Regions from separate parts of the Burkholderia sp. MSh2 genome, predicted to be linked through region 1. Evidence: riboswitches for the same ligand, from Rfam matches in the RefSeq annotation. Region 1 holds a riboswitch; the other holds the start of a gene.
What was found. A riboswitch is a leader RNA that binds a small molecule or an ion and turns the genes downstream of it on or off. The one in region 1 is predicted to bind cobalamin.

Region 1 (3,722 bases):
GGCGGCGTGAAATTCGCGATCGACGGCTCGAGGGCCGATCACCGCGCGTCGGGCGCTTATTTTCGGCGCGTGCCGCCCACCGTACGGCCTGACGGAGCAAATGTCCAGCAGGGTTCTCCGGCCTCGACGGCCCGGCAGTGCGTGCGTCGTGTCGGGACCGGGCGTTCGGGGCGTTCAGGCCGGTCGCCCCGGACGGCGTCGCAACGTGTTTCGACGATGATGGTGGGTTCGACGCTCGTCGGCGTGCCGAGTTCGGCATTTCGCCTGTCGACGTCGTCGAGCGGGAGCAGGATGGGCCAGGGTTGCGTTCTTCCGGTTTTCCGCGGCGAAACCCTGGCCGGGCCGGCGCGTGCGGCGGACAGCGCGGCCGCTGTCCGTTCGAAGCCTTGCCGCGCCGCGCCAAGGCTTCTTCATCGACGCGTCAGAACGTATAGCTGATCTTCCCGAACGCGGTACGCCCCAGCGTGTTGTAACCGTACGCGGTCACGTACTGGCGATCGAACAGGTTCGACAGCGTGGCCGACACCGTCAGGTGCGAATTGATCCGGTACGACGCACGCAGGCCCACCGTCAGATACGACGGCAGATAGGTCATGTTCGCCGGATCGTCGAACGTCGTGCCGCCGTAGAGCAGCGACGCGCCCGTGCTCAGCGCGTGCAGGTGCAGCTCGTCCCACGTGTGGTCGATGCTCAGGCTGACCGTCTGGCGCGGCCGGCGGTTCAGCCAGGAGTCGTTGGTCTCGTCCTGCGGATTCAGGAGCCCGACCGCGAGGCTCACCGGCGTCGAGTTGCCGATCGTCCCCTTGTACGACAGGTCGAGCCCGCTGACATGCGCACGGCCGATGTTGATCGGCGAATAGGTCAGCGGGTTGTACGCGATCAGGTTGGTGATCCGCGTGTCGTAGATCGCGGCCGTGAACGTGCCGTACGACGTGTTCGCGTCGATCGCGGCCTCGACCGACGTATTGCGTTCCGGACTGAGGTTCGGATTGCCGTAGCCGGGGTAGTACAGGTCGTTGAACGTCGGCAGGCGGAACCCGTTGCCGTACGACACGCGCGCCGTGTAGACCGGCGTGATCGCCCACGACAGCGCGGCGTTGCCGGTGTTCACCGACTGCCCGGCGATGATCTCGTGACGGCCCGCGAGGAACAGGGTCACGGGGCCGAGCGTTGCCGACTGATGCAGCGAAAACGCGGAATCGTTGCGCGTGGGCACGCCGGTTGGAATGTCGATCGGCAGGAACGCCTGCTCGCGCGTGAAATCGTAGGCCAGCTTGGTCTCGCCCGACAGCGGCAGGCCGAACAGGTGGAAGCCGCGTTCCTGATGGGTCAGCGACGTCGACGTGCTGATGCGCTGCGAATTGATCTGGTCGGTCGGGACGGCCGGATTGCTTGCGTAGAGGAACTGGCGATCGTTCGAATAACCGAACGACTGGTCGAACTGCGTGTCGGGCGTGATGTCGAGGTGGAACGCGATACCGGTCGTCAGCTGATGATCGAGCTGGCGGTCTGCGTAGCCGATGTTGTCGAAGGACAGATCGGACCGGTGATACAGCGCGAACGTCGAGATCGACCAGTTGTCGCGCGCATAGCCGAGCCGCGCATCGAGATCCTGCGCGTGGTACGGGTTGCGGCCGGCCTCGTGGTACGGCAGCACGGGCTGCGTCGCATCGATGCCGGCCGTGTTGTACGAGTGCAGGCCCAGCGAGTAGGTGAGCCCGCCGAGCGCGGCGAGCGGCCCGGTCGACGGCACCGTGCCCGAGGTGCGCAGCTGCGTGTCGAAGGTCTTGTTCGACCCGCCGCCGAACGAGACGGTCGTCTGGTTCGGCTGGTTGGAGGCGCGGCGCGTGAAGAGCTGCACGACGCCGCCCATCGCATTGGCGCCGAACGACGCGGCGGCCGGCCCCGAGATCACCTCGACGCGTTCGAACGCTTCAGTCGGCAGATCCGACCACGGCGCGATGCCGGTGGTCGACGAGCCGATCCGGATGCCGTCGATGAACACGGCGACCTGGCTTGCCGACGAACCGCGGATGCTGACCGACGCGGACGAACCCGGGCCGCCGTTCTGCGACACGGTCACGCCGGGCAGCGTCGCGAGCGCCTCGGTGATGCTCGGGTCGCTCGGCGACAGCCGGTCGAGATCGGTGCGCGTGAGCACCTGGGTCGTCGCATAGCGCTGGTCGAACGACTCGGGCAGCCGCCGCGTGTCGGTCACGGTGATCGCCGGCAGGTCGGTGGCGTCGGCGGCGGGGGCCGTCGGCGAGGCCGCGAGGTCGCCGGCGGCGTGCGCGGCGGGCGAGAGCAGGGCGGTCGCGGCGGACGTGGCAAGGAGGTGTCGAATCTTCATGAGGCTGTCGTTGTTGTCGGGCTGCGCGTGGGCGACCGGGAACGGGCGGCGGGCAGCGCCGGTTTTGTTATCGGTGATCGGGCGGGTTATCGCGCGACCGGGCCGGTCAGGCTGCTGTCGCGGGCGTCGGCGCGGCGCGGGCCGGCGGACGCGATCGACATGGCACGGCGCGCGGGCGGGGCGTGCGCGCCGGCGGCGGGCCGGTGCGACGCTTGCGGCGCGCAAGCGGATGCGGTAACGGAGGACATCGGGCAGATCCTGAGGTCGGGCCGTCCATGCAACGGGCGACCGCCAGCGGCGGCGCCTGGCGCATCGGGACACCCCGCCCGGTGCGGCTGCTTGGACCTCGGGTCGATGGCAGGTCTCCTGGCTCGCGGGTCGCGATGCGTGCCGGCCTTCCCGGTTTCCCAGTGGCATGCGGTGGCACGGATTCGCCGCTCACAGTTGCGGGGGCAGCCGCAGATTCGAGGCGCCGCCTCTCCTGCGTTCCCATTTGATCCCGTTTCCGGGAACCATCAGCGCGCAAGGGTAATGGCGGGCGCGCCGGCGCGTCAATTGTCCGGTTGCGCAGGGGTGCGAAAAAACGTCATTGCCGGAAAAAACGGTTGGAATCCTGTTCATCGTGCGTCGCCGCCGCCTTTCATGTCTGACGAAACGGGGCGGTTCGCCGCCGTTCGGTCGCACCGGAACCGGCTCGGCGCGACACCCGTCCACCGGGCGAACGCGCGGCGGAACGCCTTCTCGCCGCCGAACCCGGGGTGCGCGGCGATCCGTGCGACCGGCTGGCCCGGGTCGCGCTGGCGGCGCGGGCGCCCGATCTCGTTCAAACAGGCGAGGCGGACACGAGGCGGGTGTTGCATGTTGCTGCGGATATCGCGGGCCGAACGGCCCGCGCGCACGGCTTCCTTCATCGACCCGACAGGACTCCGACCGACATGACGAAAACGATTCGCTTCGACGGCGGCACCGCCGTGATCACCGGCGCGGCCAGCGGCATCGGCAGCGGGCTCGCACGCCGCGCGGCCGCCCTCGGCATGCGCGTCGTGCTGGCCGATCTCGACGCGGCGAAGCTCGACGCATTCGCCGCGACGCTCGACACCGACACCGACACCGACACCGACACCTTGTGCGTGCCGACCGACGTCAGTTGCCCGGAAGCCGTCGACGCGCTGGCGGCCGCGGCCTGGCAGCGCTTCGGCGGCGCGGACCTGCTGTTCAACAACGCGGGCGTGATGGCCACCGGCTTCAGCTGGGAAATCACGCCGGAACGCTTCGAGCGCAGCTTCGCGATCAACGTGCACGGCGTGCTGAACGGGATCCGCAGCTTCGTGCCGCGCATGCTCGAGCGCAACCTGCCCGCGCGGGTCGTGAA
Region 2 (3,722 bases), on a different contig from region 1:
GAAGCCGCCCGCGTAGCGGTGCTCGGCCGCGAGCGCGTCGAGGTGGGCCGTCATCATCTGGCGCGGCACCGGGTTGATCGCCGGTTCGCCGACCGGCAGCGTGAGCCCCGCGCGCGTGACGGTGCCGACTCCCGGCCCCGCGTGAAAACGCACGCCGGGCGCCGCGGCGAGCGCGACGCGCGCGAAGATCAGCGCGCCGTGCGTGACGTCCGGATCGTCGCCGGCGTCCTTGAGCGTGCCGGCTTCCGCACCGTCGGCCGTCGCCCGGCAGAACTCGAGCCGCATCATCACGTGCTGCCCTTTCGGCAGCACGATCTCGACCGCGTCGTCCGCGTGCCCCGCGAGCAGCAGGCGCGCGGCCGCGAGCGACGTCGCGGTCGCGCAGCTGCCGGTCGTATAGCCGAAGCGCAGCGGCGCGGGCTGTTCGGGCGTTTCGTCGCGCATCACGCGTCCGTCGCGTGCGTTGCCGGCGCGCCCGCCGTATCGGCCGCGGCCGGCTTGCAGGTGTCGTACAGCGTGACCGGCAACGGCTGTCGCCACGTGTCGAAGCGGCCGAGCGGCTCGGCGTGCGCGAGCGACACGCGCGTCAGCGTGCCGCCGTGCGCGTCGCGCCACGCGGCCAGCGCCATCTCGCCCTGCAGCGTGACCGCGTTCGCGACCAGCCGGCCGCCGGGTTTCAGCGCCGTCCAGCACGCGTCGAGCACGCCGGGCGCCGTGGCGCCGCCGCCGATGAAGATCGCGTCGGGCGCGGCCAGGCCGGCGAGCGCATCGGGCGCGCGGCCGGCGACGAGCTGCAGGCCCGGAACGCCGAGCGCGTCGCGGTTGTGTTCGATGAAGCGTTGCCGCTCCGCATGCGATTCGATCGCGATCGCGTGGCACGACGGATGCGCGCGCATCCACTCGATGCCGATCGAACCGCTGCCGGCGCCGACGTCCCACAGCAGTTCGTCCGGCGCGGGCGCGAGGCGCCCCAGCGTCAGCGCGCGCATGTCGCGCTTGGTGAGCTGGCCGTCGTGACGGTACGCGTCGTCGGGCAGGCCGGGCGTCAGTGCGCGGCGCGGCGCGTCGGCGGCTGCGCGGCAGTCGAGCGCGACGAGGTTCAGCGCGGCCGTCTCGTCGACGGCCCAGTCCTGCGCGAGCCCGTCGAGACGCCGCTCGCGCGGCCCGCCGAGATGCTCGAATACGCTGACGCGGCTCGGCCCGAACCCGCGTGCGACGAGTTCGGCCGCGACGGCGGCCGGCGTGCGGCCGTCGGCGCTCAGCACGAACAGGCGACGGCCCGGCAGCAGGTGTCGCGCGAGCGTCGCGAGCGGACGGCCGACGAGCGACACCGCGCCGGTCTCCTGCAGCGCCCAGCCGAGGCGCGCGGCCGCCAGCGACAGCGACGACGGCGCGGGCAGCACGCGCCATTCGTCCGGGGACAGCGTGCGCGCGAGCGTGGCGCCGACGCCGAACAGCATCGGGTCGCCGCTCGCGAGCACGCAGACCGGCGACGGGCGACGCGCGAGCACGCCCGCGAGATCGAACGGCGACGGCCACGCCTCGCGCGCGGCCGGCAGCCGTGCGGGCAGCATGTCGAGATGGCGCCTCGCGCCGACGACGAGCGTCGCGTCGAGCAGCGCGCGCCGCGCGCTGCGTCCGAGCCCCGCGTAACCGTCGTCGCCGATGCCCACTATCGTCAGCCACGCCGTCATGCACCCTTCCCCATCGTTCGATTCCGTTCCGTTTGTTGCGATGCGCGACCGCCGGGCCGCCGCGCGTTGATCCACCGGCACGCCGGTGCGATGCGGCCGCCGCTGCCGGGCGCGCGCGGTGCCGGATTCCAGCGCGCGCGCGGCCTCGTGCCGCGCCGCCAATCGTACCATTTGCGAGACAGCGCGAAACCGGCGCCGGCCTTGCTGCGACGCGGTTGCGGGGCGCATCGCCGATGCCGGGCCGGTGCGAAAATCGGGTATCCTACGGCCGTTCGTTCGCCGGTGCCCTTCGGGGCCGAAGAGGGAACACAGGGCGCGCCGCGCGCCGCTGTGGCTGCCCCCGCAACTGTAGACAGCGAGCCGCTCTCCCTCGCATGCCACGGGTTCCGCCGGGAAGGTCGGGAGCCGGCGTCGGCCTGTCAGCCAGAAGACCTGCCGGCCTGAAAGTGCGAGCGTGCCGGTTGGCGTCGGGCGGGGTGTACCGATGCGTCGACCGCGGCGCGACACCATTGCCTGCCCCGTTGAATTCCGCCTCCGTTCCGATTCCTGCATCGCCCGCCGTACGCCCGTCGGCGTGCCCGGGGCTCGTGCGCGTGGTCGCGGCCGCCGACGGCGGACTGTGCCGGATCAAGCTGCCCGGCGGCCGGCTCGAGGCCCGCCAGGCGCGGGCGATCGCCGCTGCCGCGCGCCAGTACGGCTCCGGCGCGATCGACGCGACCAATCGCGCGAATCTGCAACTGCGCGGCATTCGCGACGGCGCCGCCGCCGCGCTGACGCAGGCCTTGCTCGATGCGGGGCTCGGCCCGCGCGTCGACGCCGCCGCGGATCGCGCCGCGCTCGCCGCGAGCGACGACGTCCGCAACCTGATGCTCAGCCCGCTCGCCGGGCGCGATCCCGCCGCGCTCGTCGACAGCCGCGCGCTGGCCGCACCGCTGTTCGACCTGCTGGCGCGCGAACCGCGTCGCGGCGAGTTGTCGCCAAAATTCGCGATCCAGCTCGACGGCGGCGAATCGGTCGCGGCGCTCGATCATCCGCACGACATCTGGCTCGCCGCATGGCGTCGCGGCGACGGCGTCGTGCGCATCGCCGCCGGGCTGGCCGGCTGCCCGCCGGTCGAAGCAGGCGATCCACCCGCGTCGGTCGACGTGGCGCCCGGACAAGCCGCCGCGCTCGTCCGCGCGTTGCTGTGCGCGTTCCTCGATCTCGCGCCGGCCGACGTCACGCGCATGCGCGCGCTGCTCGCCACGTGCGGCGAACGGGCGCTGCTCGAACGCGCGCAGCACGACCTGCCCTTTGCGCTCGCGGCCGATCCGGCGCTCACCGGCTGGCGGCGACCGCGTTGCGACGCCGCGCTGCGCTTCGGCGCGCGTGCGTCGCTCGACGCCGCATATTGCAGCGTCGGCGCGCAGTTCGTGCTCGGCCGGCTCGACGCGGCGCAACTGGAGCGGCTCGCCGCCCTGGCCGAGGCCGACGGCGACGGCACGCTGTCGATGACGCCGTGGCAAGGCGTGTTCATCCACGGCGTCGCGCACGGCCTCGCGCCGGCCACGCTCGATGCGCTCGCGTCGCTCGGCCTCGTCTGCGCGCCGTCCGACCCGCTGGCCGCGCTGGTCGCGTGCGCCGGCAGCACGGGCTGCGCAAAAGCGCGCGCCGATACGAAACACGACGCGCTCGCGCTCGCCGCGCGCCTCGGCGATCCGGTCGACGTGCACCTGACCGGCTGCGAACGCCACTGCGCGTTGCCGCATCCCGCGACGCACACGCTCGTCGCGGTCGCGCCCGCGCGGTACGACCTCTACCGGCGTGACGCCGCCGCGGGCCTCGGCGCCCCGCTCGCGCGCCATCTGACGATTGACCAGGCCGCGGCCCGACTGACGGGCGCGCGGCACAGCCAGGACACCACCGATGCTTGACTACATTCGCGACGGGCAGGAAATCTACCGCCAGTCGTTCGCGACGATTCGCGCCGAGGCCGATCTGTCGAGGATCCCGCCCGATCTCGAGAAACTCGCGGTGCGCGTGATTCAC

Region 2: linked by a shared signal. The riboswitch ahead of cobG (precorrin-3B synthase) and the one ahead of GQ57_RS04975 (TonB-dependent receptor domain-containing protein) in region 1 are both predicted to bind cobalamin.

The regions. Positions count from the first base shown of each region.
Region 1 is NZ_JPGM01000006.1:86,465-90,186, reverse strand. Features, by position in the region: gene GQ57_RS04975 (TonB-dependent receptor domain-containing protein) at 422-2,350, opposite strand; cobalamin riboswitch at 2,690-2,882, opposite strand; gene GQ57_RS04965 (SDR family NAD(P)-dependent oxidoreductase) at 3,286-3,722, shown strand, end outside.
Region 2 is NZ_JPGM01000081.1:5,609-9,330, forward strand. Features, by position in the region: gene GQ57_RS33915 (cobalt-precorrin-5B (C(1))-methyltransferase) at 1-444, opposite strand, end outside; gene GQ57_RS33920 (bifunctional cobalt-precorrin-7 (C(5))-methyltransferase/cobalt-precorrin-6B (C(15))-methyltransferase) at 444-1,694, opposite strand; cobalamin riboswitch at 1,958-2,148, shown strand; gene cobG (precorrin-3B synthase) at 2,216-3,607, shown strand; gene GQ57_RS33930 (precorrin-8X methylmutase) at 3,600-3,722, shown strand, end outside.